Regions from separate parts of the Rothia sp. 18CD1-1 genome, predicted to be linked through region 2. Evidence: riboswitches for the same ligand, from Rfam matches in the RefSeq annotation. Region 2 holds a riboswitch; each other region holds the start of a gene.

Region 1 (4,277 bases), on a different contig from region 2:
GAGTGCTCCTCGCGGGAAATGGGCGGTCAGAGTACAGATGGGGGCGAGAGATGCAGCCCCGACGATCATGATGAATATGGGGATACCAATATGTAAGCCGGCGTAGATAGCCGCACAGATGGACAGGGTGAGACCGGTAGACAGTAGGGTGGCCACCGGGTGTTGTCGGATACGGCCGTTAGAGTTGGCTGGGATCCGTGCGGGAAAGAGACAGTCGGCAAAAACTGTGGCAGGGGAGACGAGGAGGGCCCCGGTGAGCCAGGCAGATAGAGCTGACCCCACCGGCAGCGTGGATGAAAATATAATCATGGGTAATGGGGCCGCACCGAGGAGCGCACAAAGCAAAAAGGTTGAGCAGATGAGTGCGCTTGCCACGCCGCGCTCGCCCAGATGTGAGGCCGTAAGGTGTGGCAGAAGGGACTGGTAGGTGTTGACGGAGCATATTCCGTGAGTGAGTCCGGCCGCTAAGAGGGGACCGGAGGCGGCAATACCCCATGCGGCTTCGGTGGGGAGGACCGGGGCCGCTGATGCGGTCCATAACGCGCCCAGCCCAAAAGCCGCGGTGCAGAGTGCGGCCCTGACCGAGATGAGTATTTCTCCGGTCTCGCTGTCGGGGCGGTCTCGAAGGGTTGTCAATGGTAATGCTATGAGCCTGCCCCAGGCGTTCCGAGGCAGGGGGAGAGCCCGTCGAGTGTGGACCGGTGGGGAGTCTATGGGGGCTTGGCCTCGGGGAAATTTTAACAGTTTCGGCAGGGTGATGGCGGTGGCAAGTAAGAGAGTGGTAAGGATACCGAGTAGGGTGTGGGCTCCTTCTGGGGAAGCAATGAAGTTAAGGGCCCTGTGTAGGGTGGGCTGGAGTTCTTGCCTTCCGGGAAAGGCGGGGAGAAGAAGCCCGGAAAAGGCTACACCGGCTACCGCCGCAACCAGAGTCCAGCAGCCCAAGCGGAGGAGGGTCAGTGATACCCCTCCCATGGCGAGTATACAGAGGAGGGCCGCTCGAACGAGGGCACCGGCTACCGCCAGGGATATGCTCAGTAGGGCCGGTGCTACCAGGGTGCCGGGGGAGAGCTGCCAGCTGTAAAGCGCAAGAATACTGCCCAGGGCTATGACGGTGACCATGGCGAGGGTTTCCAGGGCGATGGGGAGGATAATTCGGGCTACAATGATCTCTCCCTGGGTGTAACCAGCGTGGGTGAGGATTGCAGCATCTGCCGGTGCCCTGGTTTCGCGTGCGGTGCGGCCGGAGATACTGAAGATGTGGTGGGCCAGGAAGATGATCCCGCTACCGTGCAGCATGGCGGTGAGGGTCTGGGACGTGTCTAAGAACTCGATGAGTCGGGGGCCGACGGCCACCAGGAGGGTGAGTATGAAACCGAGGGCTAGCGCGAGGGTAGCAGCTGCCGTGGTGAGGATCAGACAGACACTTCGGGTGATCCGAAAATCCGGTGATACGGTGCGTATGTGGAGGAGCCTGTTGGTCTTTACGATGAGTAGTACCGCGCGCCATCGGGGTGGGACGGCGGTATTCTCGGGTGCATGCGGCCTGTGGGCTATGCTGCCGGTCTGTTCTTTCACAGGTGGGTCCGTTGGGGGCGCTGCGCTAGTTCTATGCCCCCGATAATGAGAAAGAAGAGTAACCAGGATCCGGCTGCCAGCGCGGGGGCGGGCCCCGCTGCCCGGTGTGCCAGTATCGCGGTGGTGGGGGAAGCGGCTCCTCCAATGAGCAGGGCCAGGGCTAGGGGGAGATTGACTCCTAGGCGGCTACTCACCGTGATTGTGTAGGTTATCGCGAGAATGGCGGCCAGACCAAACCACACGTAGATAAGGAAAGTCCAGAAGGCGGCGGCATGATCGGGGAGTTCAGCTGGCGGGGCTACCGTGGCCACGATTCCGACGATTGCGGCTGCCCCGCTGAGGGCTATTCCGCGGACTAGAGGGGTTCTCACCGGGATACTCCTATCAGAAACACGGTTGTAAGGATTATACACAGAGCTAACTGCGCAATAAAACGTATGATCTGGGCACGTTTGGGCAGCATTCTTCGGCTTTCTTGACGCTGTGTTAAGCACCCGGACTTTTGTGAAGCGTTTGTGAAGACACCGTCTTCACGCCCTGTCACACGGCGAAATATAGGCACCTTATCTTGTGGGGCGGTACCGAATCCGCCTATATTGATTTTGTATCTATCAAGAGCGGCCGAGAGAACTGGCTCAGTGACGCCGCAGCAACCTCACCCGATAACACCGGGAGAAGGTGCTCCTGCCAGAGCCGATAGAAGAATCAGCTTTAAGCTTCTGGCATCGTGGCTCTCCTGCGAGGGAGTCCGATGCTGATCTATCGGGCGAATCCACCGGAAGGAGACGCTCTACCATGGCACCTCATACGGCCCTTTCGTATGAACTTTACCCGCCGAGAAGTTCGGAAAGTCGGGATTCGCTTTTGCGAACCATTGAAGAACTATCGGCCACAACACCCGACTACGTGTCGGTTACCTACTCGGGTAGTGTCGAACGTAAACGGCAGACGCTTGCCCTGCTGGACTATCTGGTGCACGAAACCAGGCTGGTACCGTTGGCTCACCTCACCTGCGTGGGGCATTCGGTAGATGAGCTGGAACATGCCGTGCGGCGTATTATCGGCTTGGGAGTGCGGGGTCTGCTGGCCCTGCGCGGGGACCTTCCTCCGGGGGTGCCCCCGGATTCCCTGGAGCTTCCCTTTGCCCGCTACCTGGTGGAGCTGATCCGGCGTGTGGAGCGCGAAGATTTTGCGCACTTTGCCGGGGGACGGCTGGCGATCGGGGTGGCCGCCTACCCGCAAAAACACCCCGAGTCCCTCTCCCTCCTTCAAGACATTGAAATTTTGCTTTCCAAGCAGCGTGCCGGTGCAGATTTCGCTATTACACAGGTCTATTTTGATAGCGACCGCTACCGGAGCCTGATTGATACCGCGGCCGGTGCCGGCGTCAACCTACCGATTATTCCGGGCATTATGCCGGTGACGTCCCTGGGTAGGCTCACACGCCTGTGCGAGCTGGCGGGGCTGGAGATTCCCGCAGACCTCGCTACCGCACTGGAGGGTGCTAGCAGTGAGGCGGAGCGTCACAGGGTCGGTGTGGACTACGCCTACCGGCAGTGTCAAGAGGCCCTGGATTCGGGGGCTAGCGGGCTGCACTTTTATACCTTCAACGAGCACCGCGCCGTGCTCGACGTACTCGACCGGCTGGATATCGCACCCTACACTTCGCGCTACCACACCTCTCTGACACCCTCAGCGTCACAGTAGGATCATCAATATATTTAAAGAAAGGTTTTACCTTGTCAACACATGTTTTTCCCTCAGCAACCATCGTCGGTTACCCCCGTATCGGTCGCCACCGCGAATTGAAGAAGGCGGTTGAGGCTTTTTGGAAGGGCACCATAGATTGCCGGGAGCTCACAGCCCGAGTGGATCGGTTACAGCAGGATAACCTCGCCCGGTTGACAGAACTTGGGCTGGAGGAAGACTACTCGATTCCGGCCTCTTTCTCCCACTACGATCAGGTGCTCGATACCCTGCGGCTGTTCACCGCCGTACCCTCCCGATTTTCCGGTGTGCTGGATCAGCGCGGCCTCCTCCCGCTGGAGGGATATTTTGATCTGGCCCGCGGCACCGCAGAACAGCCAGCACTCGAGATGACCAAGTGGTTTGACACCAACTACCACTACCTTGTGCCCGAGATTGGCCCCGGCACCGAGTTTAGGCTAAACCCCGAGGAGCTGTTCGCCCAGCTTGATACGGCGAGTGAACGGGGGGTCGCGGTGCGACCGCAGATCGTGGGACCCATCACGTTTTTGGCCCTGGCAAAAACCGAAAACGGTGCCCCCGAAGGTTTTGAACCCATCTCCCGGCTCAAGGACTTACTGGCAGTCTACGAGGAACTTTTCGGGCAGCTTTCCGCACGAGGGCTGGCCTGGGTGCAGCTTGACGAACCGGCGCTAGTCGCCGACCATACCCATATCGGCCGCGAACGCTTGGCCGAGCTGGTCTCAGAGACCTACACGCAACTTGCCGGCCTCAGTAACCGTCCCTCCCTGTTTATCACCTCACCCTACGGAGATTTAGAGCAGAACCTTGAGCCCCTGGTCCGCTCGGGTATTGAAGCCCTACACCTCGACACGGTCTCTGCCAACTACGGTGACCGCCTAGCAGACATTGCCGGACGACAGAACCTCCAGCTTGTTATAGGAGCGGTTAACGGCCGTAACGTCTGGCGCACCGATCTGAGAGAGGTCGTCAAC
Region 2 (4,277 bases):
AGAGAAATAGGGGTCCATGGATGCCTCGTAGGATCCGTAGCCGTACTGGAGCAGGGGGTGCTGGATATTTTTGTCGAGGTCGGCGCGGTGCATGACGGAGACGGGGACCATGGTGCCGTCGGGGGCCGGCGCCCACATCCGGTAGGCGGTGTAGTCCGCCGGGTCATATCCGGGAGCCGGGGTCTGCTTACGCAGCAGGAGACGGCCGGTAGCGGGAAAGTAGTCGTAGACCCGTGCCGGGGTGATCCAGGAGGTATAGAGGAAGCGGATCACCGGGGAGTCGACGGAGGCACCGAGGAGGCTTGTGGTGTATATGTCTTCGGCGAATTCTGTCGGTTCACTGAAGGTGCAGCCGGCGCGGTGGCCGGTGTCGAGGAGTTCTTGGAGCTGGGTGAGCGGGGTGAGGAAAACTTTTACGGTGGTGTTTTCTCTGGCGGTGAGTACCAGGTGGTCGGAGGAAAGAGAGAATGTTTCTATCCGGGCGGTGGGGCGGTGGGCTGCCACCGGTAGCCAGGTTGCCCGGAAGTCGGTAAAGGACTGGCCGGTGGGGTAGGGGGCTAACACTAGCTCGGAATTGAGAGCCCGGTGGTCGTGTTGGATGAGCAGGTAGCTACCGCCGTCAACGGTGATGGGCTCTACCGAGTACTGTATCCTCTGGGTTTTTTCGATAACGGTCACGGGGTCTGCCCGCAGGTTGGTGACCGGGATAAGACGGACCTCTGAGTACTCGGACGAGTAGGAGGTGAGGATAAGGTGGCTACGGTCCCTGGAGAGAACGGACTCCAGCCAGAGGGTCGGGTCGGTTTCGGTGTAGAGAACCGAGTCTTCCTCTGTCCCCCCGATGAGGTGCCTGCGCACCTGGTAGGGGCGCCACGAGTCATCCGCTAACGCATAGATGAGGGACGCCCCGTCGGGAGTGAGGTAGGCCCCAGAAAAAACGTTGTCGATGGTTTTCTCGAGGAGCTGTCCGGTGACAAGATCTTTAAAGTACTGGCGGTAGCGTTCGTCGCCGGTGTCATCGACGCTGAAGGTGAGCACGGTCCCGTCGAGCGAAGGCACGAATGATCCCAGGGAGAAGAAGGCCATGTCGCGGGCAAATTCGTTGCAGTCCAGCAGCACCTGTTCACCGGGAACCGTGCTGTGGGCGTCAATATCTGGGGGAGTGAACCGGTCTTCTACGCTACCGGAGGTTTCTGCCGCGACCCGGCAGTAGATGGGGTACTGCTGGTTATCCGCGGTGCGACTGAAGTACCACCAGTCACCGTGGCGGGTGGGAACCGATAGGTCGGTCTCTTGCACGTGGGACCGTATTTCGTCGAAAATTTTTTGTCGCAGTTCTTGCTGGTTTGCGGTAACCTCTGCGGTGTATGCGTTCTCTGCGGTGAGATAGTCAATCACCTGCTGGTTGTCTTTTTCTTTGAGCCAGTCGTAGTGGTCGATCACGGTGTCACCGTGGTGGGTGCGTGTTGTGTCCCGCTGCGGGGTGCGGGGAGCCTGTGGCGAAGTCAAACCGGTACCTCCTCATACATATGTGGCGTGCGACAATACGGTGAGTCTATATTCCTATAGCATACTGCAGGGATTGCGGGTCGGGTAATGGAATTCTCGCGGTATGTGTCTCTGTGCGGCTCGGTATGACGAAATATGACCAAATGCTAAGCGGGCCATGAAATATTGCGGATCGGTTGACCGGGGCGCCCGATATGCGGGTACTATGGCAGAGACAGGGTCATGAGAACCAGTGTTAAGCCCCAGCTTACTGGTCGGCAACCCTCCACTCGCGGTGGGGTGCCCTGGGTGAAGACCTGGCACAGTTCAAAAGTTCTGTGCAAGCGCGGGACCGATGCCCCATCTTCTTTCCGGGACATCGTTACCTTTCGAGACATCTCCCGAAAGAAACGGCATGTGGCCCCAACTAAGATTCAAAACAGTGGAGCAAACATGAGCGCAAAAAACACCCTTCCCACACCCGAAAACCCCGGTGGCTGGAAATTTGAGACCAAACAGATCCACGCCGGCCAGACACCGGATACCGCCACGGGGGCACGGGCGCTACCCATCTACCAGACCACATCCTTTGTTTTTAGGGATTCGGAGCAGGCCGCTAACAGGTTCGCGCTCAGGGAGCTGGGCCCCATCTATACCCGCCTCAACAACCCCACCCAGGAGGTGGTTGAAAACCGTATTGCGGCTCTTGAGGGAGGGGCCGGTGCCCTGCTTCTGTCCTCGGGGCAGGCGGCAACCACCTTTGCTATCCTCAACGTCGCCGGAGCCGGAGACCACATTGTCGCCTCTCCCTCTCTCTACGGCGGATCGTATAACCTACTCAAATACACCCTGTCCACCCTGGGCATCGAAACCACCTTCGTCGAAAACCCCCGCGATATAGGGCAGTGGGAGCAAGCGGTTCGCCCCAACACCAAGGCTTTCTTTGGCGAGACCCTGCCCAACCCGCAGGGAGATGTTCTCGATATTGAACCCATTGCCGCTACCGCCCACCGGGCAGGTCTACCGCTGATCGTTGACAACACCATCCCCACCCCCTACCTCCTCAACCCCATTGCCTTTGGGGCCGACGTCGTGGTTCACTCCGCCACCAAATACCTGGGCGGCCACGGCACCTCGGTGGGCGGTGTGATCGTGGACTCGGGCAACTTTGACTACGGTGCAGACCCCGAAAAATACCCCCTCTTCAACCGACCCGATGAAGGCTATCAGGGCCTGGTCTACGCACGTGACCTGGGTGCTGAGGGCGTATTCGGGGCCAACCTCTCCTACATTGTGAAAGCACGGGTTGGTCTTCTCCGCGACCTGGGCTCAGCTATCTCACCCACCAACGCCTTCAACATCGCCATAGGCTTAGAAACGCTGTCGCTACGCATCGAGCGCCATATCGAAAACACCCGGACCATCGCCCGCTGGTTGGAGGCACACGAGGCGGTGGAATCGGTCAGCTGGGCCGGGTTGGAGAGCTCACCCCACTACGACCTGGCGCAGAAATACATACCCGAGGGCCCCGGGGCGGTACTCGGCTTCACCCTCAAAGACGCCGACGCCCAAACCGCCAATAAATTTGTTGACGCGCTGCAACTGCACTCGCTGCTGGTCAATATTGGTGATGTGCGCTCGCTGGCGGTTCATCCGGCTTCCACCACGCATTCGCAGTCGTCGGAAGCTGAGCTGGAGGCCATCGGGATTAGCCCCGCCTTTGTGCGGCTGAGCGTGGGGATTGAGAATGTTGATGATCTGCTGGCAGACCTTGAGCTGGGTTTTGCCGCTATTCGGTAGGGTGCGGATGATCCGTGAAAGAGGTGTACTGTGACCGAAGGTAAGGCCCCTCTCCATCGCGGTGACGGCCTGCTGAGGCACCTATCGATCGGTGATTTTCGGCTTGAAAACGGGGAGGTGCTGCCCGCGGTAACTCTGGCCTATGAGACCTGGGGGCAGCTCAACCGACAGCGAGATAACGCGATACTGGTGTTGCACGCTCTCACCGGGGACACCCATGTTTCCCGGGGTGTCCCTCCCGCAGGCTCCTCTGCCCGGTCGGTCGGGCAGGCTGAGAGGGAGGGCTGGTGGGAGGGAATGGTTGGTCCCGGTTGTGTCATCGATACCAACACGTATTTTGTGGTTGCCCCCAATATTTTGGGCGGCTGCTACGGATCGACCGGACCGGCCAGCCCGGCCCCCGATGGTAGACCCTACGGGTCCCGTTTCCCCCAGGTGACTATCCGCGATACCGTTGCTGCCGAAAAGAGACTGACCGACCTGCTCGGAATAGCCTCATACCGCTATATTATCGGTGCCTCGCTGGGAGGCGCCCGCGCCCTCGAATGGGCGGCCAGCTACCCCGCGCTGGTGGAGGGGTGCGCTGTCATTGCCTCGGGGCACTCGGCAACCGCAGACCAGCTTGCCTGGGCCCAGGCACAGAACCTGGCGATACGCTCTGACCCCAACTGGTGCGGTGGTGACTACTACGGCACAGCGGGCCCGGTTGCGGGGCTGGGACTGGCCCGGCGCATAGCTCATATCACCTACCGTTCAGCACCCGAGCTGAACTACCGTTTCGGGCGCAGGCCCCGGGGCCACGAGCGGACTCTGGTATCCTATACCCGGAAGAGAGGCCGCTACGAGGTGGAATCCTACCTGGACCACCAGGCCGAGAAACTTGTGCACCGTTTTGACGCCAACTCCTACCTGGCCATCAACGAGGCACTGATGACCCACGACGTGACGCGCGGGCGCGGCACCCTACGCCAAACACTCGCCCGCACCCA
Region 3 (4,277 bases), 150 kb from region 2:
AGGGTGAGCCCCAGCGGGGTCAAACTGATAGTGCCCGAGACCGCGGCGAACCCCCCGGACGCCGGGATACGCAGGGCCAGGGGTACCCCGTGGATCAGCTGCCAGATCTGTGCAGAAAGGCTCACCAGACTGGCCGGGTTTTGGTCATCGAACCCGCCGGCAAACCAGACAGCCATGAGCAGCACAAATACGGCGAGGAAAGCGTAGGTGGCTGTCAGGAACAGTTCGAGTGCGCCCTGTAACCAGAGCGGCATGGGCGCCGGGCGACGAACGGTGCGGGGGTCTGAGGGATTGGTGCTGGTTTTCATCGTCTTTATCTTGTCATGAACGGGGCGCTCACTAAACCGACCGGGGCCCTATACTCGCAAAAATATGGGTGATATTGTCTCGGCCCCGGTATGTGCGCCTAAACTTGTGAGCATGGTTTCTTTCGCTTCTTCTTTTGTGCTTGTTACCGGAGCCTCGTCCGGTATCGGTGCGGAGTTTGCCCGCCAGTATGCTGCGGCCGGTTACTCCGTGGTTCTTTCTGCCCGCAACCGGCAGAAGCTGGAAGCCTTGGCCGGACAGCTCAGACACAGGTTCGGTGTGGAGGCTGAGGTGCTAGTGGCTGACCTTCTCGACCCGGATGACCTGTCCACGGTACAGGAGAGGCTCAAACAGAGTGAACTGCCGGTGGAGATACTGGTCAACAATGCCGGGTTTGGGTTGGGGCAGTCTTTTGATCGGGCGCCTCTTGAGCGGCACCTGGCCCAGGTGGATGTGCTTGCCAGGGCCCCGCTTGCTCTCATGCACACAGCTATCGTTGCCATGCTAGCCCGCGGCGGGGGAAAGATCGTGAATGTGGCTTCGGTTGCCGCGTTCACGCCCGGTGGCACGTACTCGGCGGTAAAGCGGTTTGTGGTGTCGATCAGTGAGTCCGCCAATTTTCAATACGGTGCCAGAGGCATAGCGGTAACGGCCCTCTGCCCCGGCCTTACCCGCTCTGATTTTCACCAAAATATGGGGGTGGAGGAGCCCCGCCTACCGGGATTTTTGTTTCTTGAACCCCGCCGGGTAGTGCGGGAGGCCATCGCGGCCAATGGTGCGGGAAAGGCCCTGGTGGTGCCGTCGCTTCCCTATAAGGTTTTGGTGGCTGCCTCCCGTCTGCTGCCGAGCAGGCTGGTGGGCAGGATTATTTCGCGTACCCGCGACTACTAGGATCAGTCATCGACGAAGGGGTTGCTGGCCTGCACCCCCCACTGCCGGTAGATTTCTGCTTTAGACGAGATGATTTCAAGTTTGTGCACGGCGGCCGTTGCACCCATCAGCCCCTCAAGCGCGGCGGTGGGTAGCGCCCTACTCCCGGCCCCCGGTGCACGAGCACCGCTACCGGCCTGCCTTCCCGCCCATTCAAGCGTTACGCTGCTGTCTATCTCAAGCACATGGTTGCCAAAGCGGTCCAACAGTTCTGTGAGCCAACGGTCGGTTTCGGGGTAGGGGTAGAGGTTTTTAAGTTCGCCGAGGCTGAGCACCGAGATATAGAAGGTGCGGAAAGATCGGCGGCGCAAAAAGGCAAGTACCCGCGGGTCCGGGTCTGCTCGGCGGATTTCGGCGAGAATATCGGAGTCGAGCAGCAGGCCCTTGCTGGGATTCATGCGGCTTTCAATAGACCCACGGTGGCCGTTTCTACCGCCGGTATCCCGGTGGGGTTGGGCATGAGAAGAAAGTTCAGGAATTCAGAACGCTGGTTGGATATACGGGTGTAGTCCTGGATGCTGATAGCCGAATACCCCCCGCGGGCAGGAACAGCTGCCGCTTGCAGGCTTTTTTGGATGGTTTCGTTGGGGCGAGCAGTGGTTGTCATATCCACACCGCGCTTTCGCGCATTCCTTTCGATGTGCTCTTGCCTGTACCAGCCTGCGTTGGTAACAAACGCGCTATCAACGCGAATACAGACCGCTTCGTCATCCGAGCCACCCGTGAACATGGGGTTGGCGTTCAACCAAAGTCGGAGCTTGTCAGTTGAAACTCTTGAAGCTGATAACAACAATAACGCACCCGGCCAGATTTACAAACAGTTTTTTCACATTTCTTCATATAGTGGACTCCAGCGTGAGCGACGACGGGCCCCACCGTGGCGGCGGGTCCACCGGCTCAGGCCCCGTTGGCTTCCAGCGAATCGCCGCGGGCTCTGTGCCCCTCCCCCTGCTAGGCTGGTGGGGTTGGTCTTCTGGTGCCCGCACAGTAAGGGTTATTGTGGCAGAATCTTCAGCCTTCCCGGTCATTCCCGTCACCGCCTCCGAAATTATCCGGCAGGTCGGGCACGGGGCCTATTCTCGCGGCCAACAGTACATGCGCGCCGGCCGGGTAGCCCGCTACAGCTTCACCCGCGAGACCCTCACCCTCGAGGGCACGGTGAACGGGTCCGCACCAGACCCCTACCGGGTCACCGTCACCTTCCCCACCGCAAAAGCCACCGGCTCACGGGCCTTTTCCGCACGCTGCACCTGCCCGGTCCGCACCGACTGCAAACACGCGGTCGCGCTCATGCTCACCGCCATTGACCGCGCTGATAAGGCCCGTAAAGCGCTCACCGTCTCATCGGCCACGCTCAAACCGGGTGGCTCCAGCCCGAAAAGTATTGCCGGGCGCACTATTGATCCCCGGCTTCGCGCCCACCTAGAAAAACTCGGCGTCTCCACTGCCTCCCAGCTTCTACCGCACGCCGAACGTCAACCTGTCGCCGGTCCCCGGCTACCCGCATGGCGCAGAGAACTCTCCGCAACCCTTCAGGCCCGGCCTGTCCACGGCGATACCGGCACCCGCACAGTATCTGCCGCGCTCGATCTCAGCTTTCACGTGGGCACCCGGTACGCGCCGGGACACAGCGGCTCCCTTCCACAGGTCAGTCTCCAGGCGCGGCCCCTACTCCGGGGTGCCCGAAACACGTGGATTAAAGGCGGTCTCTCCTGGGAAAATTTTCGGCAGGACCCGCGGCCGGGTACCTCGCTCGCCCACCGGATCTACCCCGAACATGAGCGCTGGTTGGCCGAATTCTATTCGGTGGTTTACCCCTGGCAGTCACCCTACGTCTCGCACCGCGACCGGGTAACGCTCTCGGCGGTGTCGTCCTCCCTGCTCTGGCAGGTGCTGGGCAGGGCGAAAGATATTGGTCTGCCCCTGCTCATCGACGGCCAAGAAGCCACCGTGGCCGTAGCCGACCCTGCCACGGTTCAGCTGCTCCTAGAAAGTACCGCTGAACCCAACCATCCCGATGGGCTCCGCCTCACCCCGGTGCTCAGTTGGGATGGCGCCTCTCTGACCGTCGAACACTGCCACCGGCTCGGCAACTCCCTGAACGGTTTTCTAGCCCTGGGTTCCCGTGGGCAGGAGACCTATGTTCGGGCAGCTCAAGAATCCCGGTGGGAACATACCAGACAGCCCGCCCTCGACCTCCTCGACACCGACGGTGCTACCGACACACCCGACTGGGCTCAACACCCCACCGATCTTCTCTTTATCCCTCTTCGGGATTCGCTCGACCCTGTGGTGGATTCTCTCACCCGTGCCGGCACCGTCCGTATTCCTTCCTCCGATCTTGAGGGGTTCTATCGGGATTTCTATCCGCAGCTTCACCGAACCTTACCGTTACGGGCCGCCGATAGCTCCGTAGAGCTCCCCCCGGTACAGCCACCGCAGTTGGTGCTCACGGTGACCTACAGTCGGGATCAGGCGCACACCTCCTGGGAGTGGGAGTATCCGCTAGATCCCCTGGACACCGCTACCGATCGTAAGGTAGTGCGGCTGGCTGTAGCACACCACCCCGGTGACGACGGGTCCGATGTACGCGATAGCGCCTACGAGCAGCGAGTGCTCAAAGCGGTACACGCTGTTCAACCGGCGGTCCCCCTCACCCGACACACCTACGAGGGGTGGGCCACCCGGACCCTGGTTGAAGATTCGCTCCCCCGCTACCGGCATCTGCCGGGGGTGCGCGTTGATACGGTGGGTCCCGTGCCCGAATTCCGTGAGAGGGAAGGGCAACCGGAGATTGTCGTGTCGGTTGAGTCAACAACCGACCGCGACTGGTTTAGGCTGGGTGTAGCGGTCAAAGTCGGTGAATGGTACGTGCCCTTCGCCAAGATTTTTGAGGCCCTCAACGCCCATCAAACCCATATGCTTCTGGGAGATGGCAGCTATTTCTCTCTCGACCGCCCAGAATTTGTGAAATTACAGGAACTTTTACGCGAGGCTGACGAGCTCACCGAGCGGTCCGGGCAGCTCACTATCTCCCGCCA

The links. Region 2 has a riboswitch for S-adenosylmethionine ahead of ACS1BR_RS00970 (O-acetylhomoserine aminocarboxypropyltransferase/cysteine synthase family protein). Riboswitches for the same ligand answer to the same signal wherever they lie in the genome.
Region 1: it holds a riboswitch for S-adenosylmethionine, as region 2 does, so the genes downstream of both, ACS1BR_RS06215 (methylenetetrahydrofolate reductase) here and ACS1BR_RS00970 (O-acetylhomoserine aminocarboxypropyltransferase/cysteine synthase family protein) in region 2, are expected to answer to the same signal.
Region 3: it holds a riboswitch for S-adenosylmethionine, as region 2 does, so the genes downstream of both, ACS1BR_RS00300 (nuclease PIN) here and ACS1BR_RS00970 (O-acetylhomoserine aminocarboxypropyltransferase/cysteine synthase family protein) in region 2, are expected to answer to the same signal.

The regions. Positions count from the first base shown of each region.
Region 1 is NZ_JBUZLI010000007.1:89,594-93,870, reverse strand. It holds gene ACS1BR_RS06225 (hypothetical protein) at 1-1,575, opposite strand, end outside; gene ACS1BR_RS06220 (hypothetical protein) at 1,572-1,946, opposite strand; SAM riboswitch class I at 2,181-2,278, shown strand; gene ACS1BR_RS06215 (methylenetetrahydrofolate reductase) at 2,371-3,282, shown strand; gene metE (5-methyltetrahydropteroyltriglutamate--homocysteine S-methyltransferase) at 3,315-4,277, shown strand, end outside.
Region 2 is NZ_JBUZLI010000001.1:205,770-210,046, forward strand. It holds gene ACS1BR_RS00965 (S9 family peptidase) at 1-1,509, opposite strand, end outside; SAM riboswitch class IV at 1,728-1,841, shown strand; gene ACS1BR_RS00970 (O-acetylhomoserine aminocarboxypropyltransferase/cysteine synthase family protein) at 1,942-3,288, shown strand; gene metX (homoserine O-acetyltransferase MetX) at 3,319-4,277, shown strand, end outside.
Region 3 is NZ_JBUZLI010000001.1:54,214-58,490, reverse strand. It holds gene ACS1BR_RS00315 (cell division protein PerM) at 1-308, opposite strand, end outside; gene ACS1BR_RS00310 (SDR family NAD(P)-dependent oxidoreductase) at 421-1,197, shown strand; gene ACS1BR_RS00305 (PIN domain-containing protein) at 1,200-1,634, opposite strand; gene ACS1BR_RS00300 (nuclease PIN) at 1,631-1,843, opposite strand; SAM riboswitch class IV at 1,874-2,016, opposite strand; gene ACS1BR_RS00295 (DEAD/DEAH box helicase) at 2,236-4,277, shown strand, end outside.